Regions from separate parts of the Sphingomonas sp. FW306-05-A genome, predicted to be linked through region 1. Evidence: riboswitches for the same ligand, from Rfam matches in the RefSeq annotation. Region 1 holds a riboswitch; the other holds the start of a gene.
What was found. Region 1 has a riboswitch for cobalamin ahead of cobW (cobalamin biosynthesis protein CobW). Riboswitches for the same ligand answer to the same signal wherever they lie in the genome.

Region 1 (7,359 bases):
CATGCCGCGGGCAGCGCGTAAGATCGTGATATCGCTCGGCCCGCATCTGCGGATCGCCGCGTTCGGGCTGAAGCGCGATCAGGCCAGCGCCGGTGTCGATCGCCGCAAAATGGAAGGCATCGCCGCGGACGGCACGGTCGGTCTCCGGCAAGCCCCAGGCGTCGCACAGGTCGGCCTGCAGTCGTGCCGGAAGGTCGGCCAATGCCTTGCGGTAGGCCGCAACCGCCCAAGTCATTGTATTATCGAGAACATCACCCGCAACGTTCGTCACTTTCGCCGGATCGACCGCATAGCCCGCCACCGCCAGATCCCCCAGCATAGCGCCCACCGACGCAATCGCATCGAGCCCCACCGCATGCGCCATCTGATGCGCCTTGCCGGGATAGGTCGACAGAACGATCGCGATCCGTCGTTCCGCAACCGGCGTGGCGGCAAGCCGCGCCCACCCGTCCACCTGTGCAACGATCGCTATGATCCGCGCCGGATCAGGCCGGTGCTCGCGCCGCGCATATTGCAGATCGGCGTCGCGCGGCGCGGCCTCCTTGAAGCTCGCAACGCCTGCAAAGACGCGCCCATCCACCTCAGGCAGAACGACATGCATCGCCAGATCCGCCGGAGACAACCCGCGCGGCGCGTCCAGCCAAGCCGCGCGATCCGACGTCGCCAGCGCCACCTGAAACACCGGCACCCCGGCCCCGTCGAGCGGCGTCACGCCCGCCGCATCGCTCGCCGAGAAAGCGGTCGCGTTGACCATCGCAACCGGCCCCAGCGCCGCCACCCACCGAGCGATCCAGCCGCGCGCGCCTGCCTCCTTGAGCGAGGGGACGAACAGCCCGATCGCGTCATATCCCTTGGCGGCGAACGCCGCGTGCAGCGCCGCAATCGGCGCGACATCGGCGGCCAGCAGGTACGATCGATAGAAGACCAGCAGCACCCGCGGCTTGCGCGCCGTGATCGCGAACGCGGCGGGGCAGGAGGCCCCCGTGTCGGGTTGCCACCCACCAACCGCTGCGATCACTGGCGGGGTCGCGGCAAGGTCGTCAGCCAGCCCCGCCGCTGCCGCGAGTCCCTCGATCGCGGCCCGTGCAGCGTGTGCGCCGCCAAGATCGCACAGCCCCGCCAGTCTTCGCAGCGTCGCGACGGGCAGCGTCGAGGCCGCATCCAGCCGCGCATCCACGCGCCCGTCCGCGGGCAGCACCGCCAGTGCGATCCCGCGCTGCCGGGCGAGCGCGGCGACCTGCTGGACGCCGTAAGACCAATAAGCGGTACCCCCGATCAACCGGATTAGGATCCCCCTGGCCGCACCGAGCGTCCGTTCGACATAGGTATCGACCGAAAGCGGATGCGTCAGCTCGGCGAGATTGGCGAGCCGCAGCGTCGGCAGCGCAGGCCCCGCCGCCCGCCATCCAGCCGCGAACGCGCCGAGATCGCTGTCCGAGAAGGACAGCACTACTAGATCCGCGGCATCCTGCCCCAGATCGCGCGGGGTCGCCGCGTCGTCGATGCCATGCGTTTCGCGAAAGGCGACGTGCATCGTCGCTCAGCCGATCAGCGCCGCCCTGATTGCCACAGGATCCAGCCGATCGCGCTCTGCAATCACCACGAGTTGCGACGTGCGCGCTTCGTCGCTGCGCCACAGCCGATCATAATGCGTCCGCACCCGCGCCCCGACCGCCTGCACGAGCAACCGCATCGGTTTCCCTGCCACTGCCGCATACCCCTTGACCCGCAGCACGTCGCCCTGCGCAGCAAGCGCCTCGATCCGCGATGCCAGTTCGGCGGGGTCGGCAATCTCGGGCCATGCCACGACGATGCTGTCGAAGTCGTCATGCTCATGCTCATCCTCGCCGTCATGATGCGACGGGCGCGCGGCGATATCGTCCTCCGCCGCGGCACCCAGCCCGAGCACGATCCGCGGATCGATCACGCCGTCGACGAGCTCAATCACGGGGAGCGTGCGTCGCATCTCGGCAGCGATCAACTTGCGCGCAACCACAACCGCGTCTACCCCGGCGAGGTCGCATTTAGTCAGCAGCACCAGGTCCGCGCACGCGAGCTGATCCTCGAACACTTCGGACAAGGGCGTCTCGTGGTCGATACTGGGGTCAGCCGCGCGCTGCGCATCGATCGCATCCAGGTCGGGCGCGAACCGCCCCGCCGCGACGGCCTCCGCGTCGGCGAGCGTGATGACCCCATCGACGGTAATCCGCGACCGGATCGCAGGCCAGTCGAATGCCTTGAGCAAAGGCTTTGGCAATGCCAGCCCCGATGTCTCGATCAGGATATGGTCGGGCCGGGGATCGAGCGCGAGCAACGTTTCGATCGTCGGGATGAAATCGTCCGCGACCGTGCAGCAGATACAGCCATTGGCAAGCTCGACGATGTTCTCCGCCGGGCAATCGGGGATCGCGCAGCCCTTCAGGATGTCGCCATCGACCCCGAGGGTGCCGAATTCGTTGACCACGACCGCGAGGCGTCTGCCACCAGCGGAACGGATCAGATGGCTGATCAACGTCGTCTTGCCTGCTCCCAGGAAGCCGGTGACGATGGTGACGGGAACTTTGGATAGATCGGACATGCTCTTCCCCGCGGCGCGACAGCAACGAACGGAAGGGGCCGATTACGGACGGCGCGCGACGGCGGACGAGCGCCGAATGCCGCCCGAGCCACGCACCGATGCAGCCCCAGCCGCATAGGCTCGTCGCTCAGACGGAGAACCGTGCCGCGGCCATCCCCTGGGCCAAGGCAAGAGCGACCTTATCGCCGGCAGGTCTCCTGGCTCGCGGGTCATCGCTCGAGCATCGCCTTCCCAGACGTCCGGTCCGAAGACCGGTGCAGTCCAGTGGCCGCCCGCTCCGAGTGGAGGGGGCATGACGCTTTCGCTCACCGCTTACAGTTGCAGGGACAGCCGCGGATTTGGGGGAAGCCCCCGCACCGCATTCCCATTCAAGCCCCTCGCGGGGCACCGGCGCGATCAACGAGAACCGTTTAACGGTTCTCGACTATGACTGTAGCGCAGACCGCCGGACTTGCCAATTCGCTTGTCGTTGGATCGGTAAGGCGTGTCCCCTCGCGCAGGATCGCGGTGGTCGACCGCCCGGCCAGCATCGGTGCGATGAACACCGTGCCCCCGCCGGACCGTACCAGATCCGCGCCGACGATATCATGCAGCGCATAGTCGCCGCCTTTGACGAGAACGTCCGGCCTGATGACGCGGATCAGCTCGAGCGGCGTGTCCTGCTCGAACGCGACGACGTGATCGACCGAAGCTAGTCCGCTCAGGACCTCGGCGCGATCAGCCAAAGCGTTGACCGGTCGCGTCGGGCCTTTCAGGCGCGTGACCGATGCGTCGTCGTTAAGCCCGACGACCAGCACGTCGCCCTGTCGTCGCGCCAGGTCGAGCAGTCGGACATGTCCGGCGTGAAGCACGTCGAAACACCCGTTGGCGAACACGATCCGCGCGCCCGTCTCGCGCGCATGCGCGAGCTTTGCGGCGAGCAGCGGCAACGGCACCAGCTTGGTCATGGCATGGTCGCGGCGGTACAACCGTTCTTCCAGGTCACCGCGCGAGACGACGCAGGTTCCCGGGCGGGAAACCGCGATGCCCGCGGCGACGTTCGCCTGATCAATCGCTGCGGCGATCGGCAGACCCTCGACGATTCCGACGACGAGCGCCGCCATGATGGTGTCGCCTGCGCCCGTCACGTCGAAGACCTGCAAAGCCTCGGTCGGATGGTCGACGACGTCGCCATCGCGCGACACCATCAAAATGCCCTTCGCCCCGCGCGTCACGACGAGATATTCCAGCGCCATCGCGTCGAGCACGGTTGCGGCGCGATCAGCGATGCGGTCGTCGGCGCAGTCGCCGAATAGCGCGTGAAATTCGCGCGCGTTGGGTTTGAGCAGGAATGCGCCCGTGTACCGCGCGCGGTCGGCGCACTTCGGGTCGACGAACGTCGGTACGCCGTGCTCCCGCGCGATTGCCAACAACGTCGGCAGATCGGTGAGTGCGCCTTTATCATAGTCGGAGAAGATAACCGCGCGGACGCCGTCCAACCGTGCCTCGAAGCGCCGCGCAAGTTCGTTTCGCGCGGCTTCGCCGACGCTGCCGTCATGGTCGATCCGCGCGATCTGCTGCACGCCCGATATCACGCGGGTCTTCTGCGTGGTGTGTCGTCCCGGGTCGAAGACGCAGTCGAGCACCACCTTGTAGTGTTCCATCATCCGACCAAGGTCCTGCCCGGCAGCATCGTCCCCGCAGATTGTCAGCAGGGTGCAGCGTTGTCCCAGCGCTACCACGTTCGCCGCCACGTTCGCCGCACCACCGGGACGGATATCTTCGCGCGCCGCCCTGATGACGGGCACGGGGGCTTCGGGCGAGATTCGGGTGGTTTCGCCGATTATGTAGCGATCGACCATCGCATCGCCGACGACGAGAATTGAGGGCGCAAGTGCGTCGGTCATCCGATTAGCCCTCTCATGTCAGCGCCATCCTGCGATCTGCGAAAGCTCGCTTCGCGCGGCGAGCGCCGGCCAGCGACTCGCCCAGCCGCTGCCGTGATCCTGGCCGGCAACGATGACGATGGACGCATGCGTGGTGGGCCCCATCCGGGCGACGAAGCTCCGCGCGACCGACGAGTCGACGACCTTGTCCTCCGACCCGACGAAGTGAATCTGTGGCAGGTTCGAAATCACAGCCGCATCCGTCGCGGGATCGATCGAGCGGGACAGCGGGGTCAAATGCCGGGCGCGGACCCATTGCGCGAGGTCGAGATTGGCCGCGACGGTGATCAACCCGGCGACATCCTGACGTCGTTCCGCCAGCAGTGCCGCCAGCGCGCCACCGCCCGAGTAGCCGACCAGGATGATCCGCGGCCTGTTCGTCTCGCGCTTGAGCCGGTCCAGCGCCACGTTCGCGCTGTCGATGACGTCGACCGACAGGCGCGCGATGCTCCAGTAATCGCTGTGACAGGTGCGACCGCGCGGATGATATTGGCAGGGGCGCGCAAGCCACGCCACCGCCCCCCTGCCGGGGTGCTGCAGCGCCAGCCGCAGCGCCAGTGGGTCGGTCGGCGTGGGATCGAGCGAACGTCGCCCCTCGCGCGTATAAGCCAGGCCGTCGCCCTCGATATAGACGACCATGACACCCGATCGATCGCTGCCTTGGCGCCATGCCGCAGCGAGGTCGAAATCGGCGGCCGGGATCACCTCCCACTGCCATTTCGCCTGCCGCGCAAGCCGTTGCGCCGACGGACGCGCATCTGACGCACATCCGGCAAAGAGCAAGAGCAAGACGGCAAGGTACCGCGCAGTTCGAAGGACACGATGCATGCACATCCTCTCCATGAGGGCAGTAACATACCTGTATACCCATTGAGCCCTGTCGCATTCAAGGATGCGTATTATCCATGAGGGATGATGACCTTGCGATGACTGGCGCTGCATTTCTCGACCGCGACGGTGTATTGATCTCCGACTGTCGGTATTTAGCTGATCCTGGGCAGATTCAGTGGATTGACGGGGCAAAGCTTGCCCTGTCGCGATTGGCACGGGCGGGCTTTCGCCGCTTCGTCGTAACCAATCAGTCGGGGGTAGCGCGCGGGTATTTCGAAGAGGCGGCGATCTTGCGGGTGCATGCCGCACTGCAGGAGGCACTGCCCGAAGAGTCGCGGATCGATGCGTTCGCTTATTGTCCGCATCATCCCGATGGGGTGATCGCCACCTACGCACGACCTTGCGATTGCCGTAAGCCCGCGCCCGGTATGGTCGACCGGCTGATCGCGGATCACGGGGTCGATCGCGCGCACAGCTTCCTCATCGGCGACAAGGAAAGCGATCTTCAGGCTGCCGAACGCGCCGGGATCGTCGGGTATCTGTTCAAAGGCGGCGATCTTGATGCATTCGTGGCACGGATCCTGGATCGGATATGACGCCGGGTGATCCCGCCTGGTGGATCGATTGGCTATCCACCCGCGCGCTCCCCTTGTGGAGCACCGCTGGGTTCGACGCCGAGACCGCCAGTTTCGTAGAACGGCTGGCGCTGGATGGCAGCCCGCAACTGGACGTACCGCGGCGGTTGATGGTGCAGGCCCGGCAGGTGCATGCCTTTGCGACCGCCGCCCGCAACGGCTGGCTTGCAGGCGGAGAAGAACTTGCCCTGTGCGCGGGGGAGACGATGATCGCACGATATCATGCGCGGGGCGGCACGGAGGGGTGGGCTTTCTCCATCGATCGGTCGGGCGCGGTCGTCGACGGACGCCGTGATCTGTATGCACACGCGTTCGTCCTGCTGGCATTGTCTGCGCTCGTTCGGATCGACGCCAAGCCACGATATTGCGAACTCATCCACCGCACGATGGCGTTCCTTGACCGCGAGATGGCGCATCCCGCGGGCGGCTATGTCGAGCAATGGCCTGTGGCGGTTCTGCCGCGGCGCCAAAACCCCCACATGCATTTGCTCGAAGCGTTCCTGTCGCTGCAGGAAACCGCCGGCTGCGGGGATTTTCGCGCCCGGATCGCAACAATGGTTGATCTGATGGACCGACGTTTCTGTCCGGCCGACCGTTCCGACCTGCGGGAATATTACGATGACGATTGGACGGCCGTTGGAGAATCGCAGTTCGAGCCGGGGCACCATTTCGAATGGGTTTGGTTGCTCACGCGATACGCGGGCTCGAGCGGTATCGCCGTTGAGGATCGGATCGACCGGCTGATGCGGACGGCGTTGCGCGGTGTCGATGCCCGCGGGCGCGTGGTGGAACATGTCTCCGCAGATGGTGCGGCAGCCCCGACCTGCCGGTTGTGGGCGGCAATGGAAGCCGCCAAGGCTTTCGCGACACCGCAGGGGCGTGCGGTTCGACCGACAGGGGTGTCGGATGCGCTGGCTGCTGGTTGGCACGCATTCTGTCGCCCGTCGTTCCCTGGCGGTTGGTGGGACCGGGTCGCGACGACCGGGGTCATGCTCGACGCTTATATTCCCGCCAGTTCGCTATACCATATATGTACCGCCCTGGAGTTCATTGCCGAAAACAGATGTGTGGCAGTTCAGCAGCAATACTCACGATGACGAAAGCGTAGTGAACTGTAGTAATACTTAAAGGGCAGTGACAGTACTGCTATAGTACCAACTCCTACCCTATACAGGCTTCATTATGGAGTAAACGTCGCCGAAGCGTCCCGTACGCGTGGCGGCAAGACAGGGGAACCGGTGGTGCTGAACGGCGATACGTCCGAGCGGACCAGACGAACCCGAAACCTCCAAACCGGTATTTCGCTGCTTGCAATCAGTGCCGGGCTGATCTTGCCGCAACCATCGCTGGCAGACACGACCATTTCGGGAACGACGGTCGGCGCGCAGGT
Region 2 (7,359 bases), on a different contig from region 1:
GTGAGCCGGGTCATGCCGCGAACCCGCTGCGCACTTGCCGCAACCGCGCCATCGCGTCGATGATCGTCGGCCCGCCGCAGTTCATCAGCCGGGTCGGGTAGGGCGCGACCGCGATATGCTGCGCCAAACGCCGCACCGCCGGATGCGACGTCACCCGATCCTCGCCGGTCTCGGCGGCGGCGGTCGACAGCAATACGCGCGGCGGTTTGGCGATGAGATATTCGAGCGGCAGCACGTCCCATTTCTTGAGGCCATAGGCAGCACTCATGTTGCGGAACCCGCCACGCCGGAGCAATTCGTCGGGAAGCGTCCCGCTGCCGGGGACGAGGCCACCCGACTGCCAGATCAACGCCGAGACCGGCGTGGCGCGCGATGGCGTCGCCGCCGCCGCGATCCGCGCGGCCAGCGCCGCGCCGCGCTCCGGATGCCGCACGGCGGCGGCGATGTCGCGCACCTGCGTGATGCTCTCCGCCACGCTTTCGGGCACCTTATATTGTACCAGCGTGATGTGCAGCCGCTTGAGCGCGGCGACGGTCGCGGGCTCGGTATGCGGGCCGGTCAGCACCATGTCGGGGCGGAGCGCGACGACCTCTTCCGCGGTTCCCGAGGTCGCATGGAAGCGATTGGCGATGCCGAGCGGGATCGAGGTCGCGCGCGGGTCCTGCGAATAATGGCTGATCCCCGCGATCTGCGCGGGGTCGGCGACCCGCACCAGCACCGCGTCGATACACGGGTTGATCGACACGATCCGCGGCGGGCGCACCGGCGCGGCGGAGGTCAGCAGCGCCGCCAAGATCGGCAAGGCGAGCAATCGGATCAAAACTCGACGCCCTTCTGCGCCTTGAACCCGGCGTTATAGGGGTGCTTCACTTCGGTGAAATCGGTGACGAGGTCCGCGATTTCGAGCAGTTCGGGCTTCGCGCCGCGCCCGGTGATGCAGATATGCTTGGTCAGCGGGCGATCCTTCAGGAACGCGACGATCTCGGCGATCGGCAACGTATCGTCGCGCAGCACGATGTTGAGTTCGTCGAGGATCACGAACTCGATTCCCGGATCGAGGATCATTGCCTTCGACCGCTCCCATGCGGCGCGCGCGGCGGCGATGTCGAGTTCTCGGTCCTGCGTGTCCCAGGTGAAGCCTTCGCCCATCACCTCGAAGGTCGCGAGATCGGGGTAGGCTTCGAAGAAGTTGCGCTCGCCCGTCTCCCACTTGCCCTTCACATATTGCAGGATCGCGACCTTCATCCCCCAGCCGATGCTGCGGATCGCCATCCCGAACGCGGACGAGGACTTGCCCTTGCCGTTGCCGGTGTGGACGATCAGCAGCCCGCGTTCGAGCGTGCGGCGCGCCTGCATCCGCTCGCGCGCGGCGGCGATGCGCTTGCTGCGGGCGTTGTGGCGGGCAAAATCTTCCGGGGTTTCGGTCGTCATCGGATGAACTCCTCGAGCGCGGTGGCGAGACGGACGAGACCTGCCGCACCGCGCGGCAGGCCGATGCGCAGCCGGTCGGGCTGGTCGGCGAAGGGACGAGTCAGGATGGCATGATGCGCGAGCGTTTCGAACAGCTTTGTCGCACCGTCGCATGCAATCAGCCGGAACAGCGGTGCGTGGCCGACGACGTCGAGGTCCGCATCGCGCAGCACTTCGTCGAGCAAGCCGCCCGTCTCGGTGATGCGCGCCTGTTGTGCGCGGTGCCAGTGCTGGTCGCGATACGCCGCGGTGCCGATCGCGATCGCCGCGGACGACACCGGCCAGTCGCCGAGCAACGCCCGCAGTCGCGGCGCATGATCGGTTCCTGCGATGACGAACCCTAGCCGAAGCCCGGGCAGGCCGTAGAATTTCCCGAACGAGCGCAACACGACGAGGCGGTCGTCGGCATCCGGGCACAGGCCCGGCGCGGGGTCGGCATAGGCTTCGTCGACCACCACGGTCATCCGCTGCGCCAGGGTGCGGAGCAGCGCGGGATCGGTGACGCGTCCATCCGGGTTGGCCGGGCTGGCGAGGACGAGCAGGTCGGCGTCCCCCACGCCGCCATGCTCCCGCGCGGGGGAACCGCTCGCAACGCCACGCAGCGCGTCCGCGAAGATCGCCACCGCGTCAGGCCATGCCGCGAGATGCCCCGCATAGCCCGGCCGCACCACGCACGGCCGCCGCGCAGCGATCACCGGCGCGAGCAGCCGCATCGCGAGGTCGCTCCCCGGCACCGCGACGACCCGCGCCGGATCGGCTACCCCGAACGCCTCCGCCGCGGCTGCCTCTAGCGCCGCGATCGCGCCCGGTTCGGGGAGCTGCTCCCACCCGAGCTGCACGTCCGCGACCGGCCACGCCCAGGGCGCGATCCCGGTCGACAGGTCGATCCATTCGTCTCCGCCGAACATTGCACGCGCGGCGTCCACGCGCCCGCCGTGCGCGTGGAACAGGGCAAGATCGCGCGCGCGCAACGCTCAATACGTCAGGCGGACGCCGCCGAAGGCAGCGCGGCCGGGCTGACCATATTGGTAGATCGTCTGGTATTTCGTATCGAACACGTTCTCGACCCGCCCGAACACCTCGACCTTCTTCGTAACCGGGAAGGACGCGCGCACGTCACCCAGCACATAACCATCGAGCCGCCGCGCGTTCGATGCGTTGTCGAAACTGTCCCCGACCGACGTCAGCGTCGCGCCGGTCGTCAGCCCGAAGCTCCAGCGGTAATCGGCGTTGACCGTGATGCTCTGGTTCGGCCGCCGCGCCAGCTTGCGCCCAAAGGTGGCGGTGCCGGCGGAACGGTCGACCGCATCGAGATAGGTGTAGCTCGCGCTCACCGTCAGCGGCTCGACCGGACGCAACAGCAGCGTCAGTTCCACCCCCTGCGCCCGAGTTCGTGCGATATTGTCATAGGTGCCGAACGGGCGATCGGCACAAATCCCGGTCAGGGCCGCGTCGCATGACACGAAGGTGATGAGATCGGACGAGTTGCGACGGAAGTAGGTCGCGCTCGCTTCGACCGCGCCGTTCAGCGCCTTTTGCGTTACCCCGGCATCCCAGCCGTCCGAGCGTTCCGGGCGCAGCGCCGTGTTCCCGTATTCGCTCTGCAACTGGTACAGCGTCGGCGCCTTGAAGCCTTCCGAATAGCTCGCGCGCAGGGTGGTCGCGCCGCCATTGGGCGAATAGACGCCGCTGCCCGAAAAGGTCGTCGCGCCGCCGAACACATTGTGGTCGTCATGCCGCACGCCGCCCGTCGCGGTCAGCCCGGTGATCGGGGTGACGGCCAACTGGCCGTAAACGCTGAACAGCCGCGCCCGGCCGCGCGTGACCGGCCCGCCGTAGCTCGACGAGGAAAAGCGCGACACTTCCCGCTCCGCGCCGAAGGTCGCGAACACCGCCGAGGTGACGTTCGCGGTCCCCTGATATTCCAGCCGGTCGTTGCGGCCGATCCCGCGGAACGTCTCGGTCGGGTCGCCATCGGGGTCGATGTTGCGCCGGTCGGTGTCGGTATGCGCATAACCGAAGCGGTTGCGCAGACGCCCGTCGAACAAGGCGGCGTTGAGCCCGGCATAGCCCAGCCATTGCTCCACATCGCCATATTCGCGCGTGTCGCCGAAGGTGAAGTTGGGCGGCGGGAAACCGTCGATGTCGGTCCGGCTGTTGGTATAGAAACCGCGCAGGTCGACCGAGACGTCGCGGGCCAGCGCGATCCCCAGGCTGCCGTTTGCGGCATAGTTGCGGTACCCGTCCCGCTCGGTGCCCGGGGCATAGGCCGAGATCCCGTCGGTGCTGTAATAGCCGCCGCCGAGGCTTGCCGAGACCGGCCCGACCTTGCCCGAGACGTTGGCGAACCCCTGCGCGGTGCCATAGCCGCCGCCCTCGGCGCGCGCGTTGATCGCGATCTGCTCGGTCGGCTGGCGGGTGATGAGATTGACGACGCCGCCGATCGCCTGGCTGCCCCACAGCACCGATTGCGCGCCGCGCAGCACTTCGATCCGCTGGATGTTGCCGATCAGCAGATTGCCGAAGTTGAACCCGCCACCGGGGGCGGAGGGATCGTTGAGCTTGATCCCATCGATCAGCGCGACGGTCTGGTCGCTGTCCGCGCCGCGGATGCTGACCGAGGTGGTCGTGCCGATCCCGCCGTTGCGCACAACGGTGACGCCGGGCGTCTGGCGCAGCAGGTCGGACACAACGACCGCCTGGCGCTCGGTGATCGTCGCGGTGTCGAGCACCGTGACCGACTGGCCGACGGTCTCCGCCGGGCGCGCCGCGCGGTTGGCGGTGACGACGATATCCTGCGATGCGTTAGCGGCTTGCTCCAGCGTGGCGGTGGATTGCGCGCTCTCGGCAAACACGGGCGCGGCGGCGGCGATGCTCGGCAACAGGATCAGATAGGCACAGGTCTTCACGGATTTTCCCCTTCGCAACAGCTACGGGGGCACGCACGGCGCTGAATCGGAATTCCGCTTTCCGCCCCGCGCACGACCCCAACCACGTCGTCTCACGAGGAAAACCTCGATCGCGCGGCACACCCCGGCCGGACGAAGGACAACCGCGACAGGCAGGTCTCCTGGCTCCCGGGTCGTCGTCTGGCTCGGCCTTCCCGAATCCGGAGATCCAGTGGCGCACGAATGGAGCAAGACTCGCCGGTCACAGTTGCGGGGACAGCCCCGGATGACGCGCGTGCCCGCGCGCTTCCGGGTTCCCTTTTCATCCCATCTCTGGGAACCTGTCGCATCGGCGCGTCTAGAGCGCGCTTTGGGCAAGGGCAAGATGTGACACGGACGACACTATTCCTGGGCGGTGCCCGCTCTGGCAAGAGCCGCTTGGCGCAGCAAACGGCGGAGGCCTGCGCGGGACCGCTCGCCTATCTCGCCACCGCCGAGGGCCGCGACGGCGAGATGGCGGACCGGATCGCGCGGCACCGCGCCGACCGGGGCGAACGTTGGCGCACGGTGGAGTGCCCGCTCGCGCTGCCCGCGGCGATCGCTTCGGTCGAGACGGGCGCGGTGCTGGTCGATTGCCTGACGCTGTGGCTGTCCAACCTGATGCTCGGCGAGCATGACATTGCGGGGGCGACGGACGATCTGCTGGGTGCCATCGCGGGGAGTCCGCTGCCGATCGTGATCGTGACGAACGAGGTGGGGATGGGGATCGTCCCCGATCATCCGCTCGGCCGCAGCTTCCGCGATGCGGCGGGGCGGCTCAACCAGGCGGTGGCGGGGCAAGTCGATGCGACCTATTTCGTCGCGGCGGGGCTGGTGCTTCCGTTGCAGCGGTTTCCCGGCTGAGAGGGCGACGGTCTTGGGAGTCCGGCCCCTCCCACTACCGTTCGCCCTAAGCGCAGTCGAAGGGCCGCCCACCACGCAAACCGAGGCTTGCGGGGGAGAGGGGCTTCGACTTCGCTCAGCCCGAACGGATTGGGGGTGGCGAGCAGGAACAAGCGCCCCGATGGGTTCGGGCGACCGAACAGGCTGGCGATCACCCTCGAAACACCTTGGCCTAGCCGTGAACCTGAACGCTGAACCGCACCGTCCGCGGCGAACCAGGAAACACCCACACCGGGCTGTACGAACTTTGTGCATAACGCGCATCGAACAGATTGTCCGCTTCGACCCGAAGCGAGACATGCCGCGACACGCCGTATTCGGCGGACGCCTTGGCCTTCACGTAACCCGGCAGCACCAGCCCGCTCGCATCGATCGCGCCCGCACGGTCGCCGACATAGGCCACCCCCGCGCTCCCCGACAGGCCGAGCCCGGGCGTGGGACCGAACCGCCCGAGCACGAACACGCCGCCGCTATGCTCGGGCACGTTGAGCACGCGGTCGGTCGCGAAGGTGGCGTCGTCGGTGCGCGCGCGAGTCCAGGCGTAATTGGCGACGACCTGCCAGCGCGGCCCCAGCTTGAGCGATCCGTCGAGTTCGATGCCCTTGCTCGACAATTGCCCGACCGGCGCGAGATAGCCGGGGTCGGTCGGGTCGTTGGTGAGGATGCCGCGTTTGGTGATGTCGAACCACGTTGCCGCGACGTCGATCCCGCGCCAAGCCCCGGAGACCCCGACTTCATAGCCCTTGCCCGTCTCCGGCCCGAAGCCGGTGCCGAACCGGTCGGTGCCCGAGTTGAGCAGGAAGCTCTCCCCCCAATTGGCGTGGAGCGCGACATGCTCAGCGACCTGATAGCGCGCGCCGACCCGGCCGTTCACGGGGGCATCGACGCGCCGCACGGTGAGCCCGGTGCGCAGATTGGCGAGCCGCTGGCGGTACGGATCGACGCGAAGCCCGCCCGACAGCGTCAGCCGTTCGGTCGCTTCCCACATGTCCTGGACATAGACCGTTCCCGCCCAGCGCTTCTCGCGATTGTCGACGAACGGGATCGGGGTCGGCCCCGGCATGCCGTAGACCGGCGTGTCGACATTGATCGCATAAGGCGCGGCGGCGGTCGGGGTGCGGCGGAGGTAGCGGTCCTGATAGTCGAGATAATAGCCCTTCACGCCGACAGCGACGCGATGCGCGCCGATCCGCCCGGACAGTTCGGCGCGCGCGGACAGGTCGTCGACCGCGTAATCGCGCTGGCGGCGTTGCCGCCACAGCGTGCGGTCGTCGGGGCGGAGCTGGACATGATCCGATGAGAACCCCGTCAGCGTTCCCGTGCGATAGGCGACTCCGCCGTTCAACGACCAGCCATTGCCCAGCCCGAACACGCCGGTCACTTGATGCCGCTGGTTGCGGAAGCGCGTCAGTCCGTCGCCGGGCTCGCCATAGAAACGGGTGCGCGGCACGGCATTGGCGTCGCCGCGGATCGCGGGGATCCCGCGGTCGAACGGCGCGTCGAACCGGGTGATCTCGCCGACATAGGTTAGCTGCGCAGCGGCGGACGGCGACCAGCGCAGCGACGGCGCGACCACGCGGCGGCTGAGCGTCACGAAATCGCGCCAGCCGTCGCTGTCCTCGCCCGCGACCACCAGCCGCGCCGAAAGCGTGCCGGTGAGCGGCCCGGTCGCATCGAGCTCGACTCGCCGCGTGTCGAACGACCCGTAGGTGAAGGTCGCCGACGCGGCCGCCTTGGATTGCGGAGTCTTGCTGACGATGTTGACGCGCCCGCCCGGATCGATGTCACCGAAGATCGCGCCCGACGGTCCCTTGAGCAGCTCGATCCGCTCGGCCGTCGCCGGGTCGCGCGGCGGCGCGAGGCCGCGGTTGGCGAGGAAGCCATCGACATAATATTCCGCCCCGCCATCGGGCGTCCCGAGAAACCCGCGGATCGCGAAATTGTCGAGGAAGCCGCCGCGATTGTTCTGGTTGCTGACCCCGCTGACGAGTTCCAGCGCGTCCGCCAGGCGATACGTGCCCGCCGCGCTCAGCAAGTCGCGTTCGATCGACCGGCTCGA

Region 2: linked by a shared signal. The riboswitch ahead of AC3WJR_RS16520 (TonB-dependent receptor plug domain-containing protein) and the one ahead of cobW (cobalamin biosynthesis protein CobW) in region 1 are both predicted to bind cobalamin.

What each region holds. Positions count from the first base shown of each region.
Region 1 covers NZ_JBYSXN010000001.1:1,318,332-1,325,690, forward strand. Annotated here, with positions in the region: gene cobN (cobaltochelatase subunit CobN) at 1-1,534, opposite strand, end outside; gene cobW (cobalamin biosynthesis protein CobW) at 1,541-2,578, opposite strand; cobalamin riboswitch at 2,749-2,985, opposite strand; gene rfaE2 (D-glycero-beta-D-manno-heptose 1-phosphate adenylyltransferase) at 2,989-4,464, opposite strand; gene AC3WJR_RS06095 (hypothetical protein) at 4,483-5,292, opposite strand; gene AC3WJR_RS06100 (D-glycero-alpha-D-manno-heptose-1,7-bisphosphate 7-phosphatase) at 5,430-5,930, shown strand; gene AC3WJR_RS06105 (AGE family epimerase/isomerase) at 5,927-7,066, shown strand; gene AC3WJR_RS06110 (hypothetical protein) at 7,301-7,359, shown strand, end outside.
Region 2 covers NZ_JBYSXN010000003.1:39,216-46,574, forward strand. Annotated here, with positions in the region: gene AC3WJR_RS16500 (FecCD family ABC transporter permease) at 1-14, opposite strand, end outside; gene AC3WJR_RS16505 (ABC transporter substrate-binding protein) at 11-820, opposite strand; gene cobO (cob(I)yrinic acid a,c-diamide adenosyltransferase) at 817-1,431, opposite strand; gene AC3WJR_RS16515 (aminotransferase class I/II-fold pyridoxal phosphate-dependent enzyme) at 1,428-2,441, opposite strand; gene AC3WJR_RS16520 (TonB-dependent receptor plug domain-containing protein) at 2,445-4,379, opposite strand; cobalamin riboswitch at 4,514-4,718, opposite strand; gene cobU (bifunctional adenosylcobinamide kinase/adenosylcobinamide-phosphate guanylyltransferase) at 4,746-5,261, shown strand; gene AC3WJR_RS16530 (TonB-dependent siderophore receptor) at 5,473-7,359, opposite strand, start outside.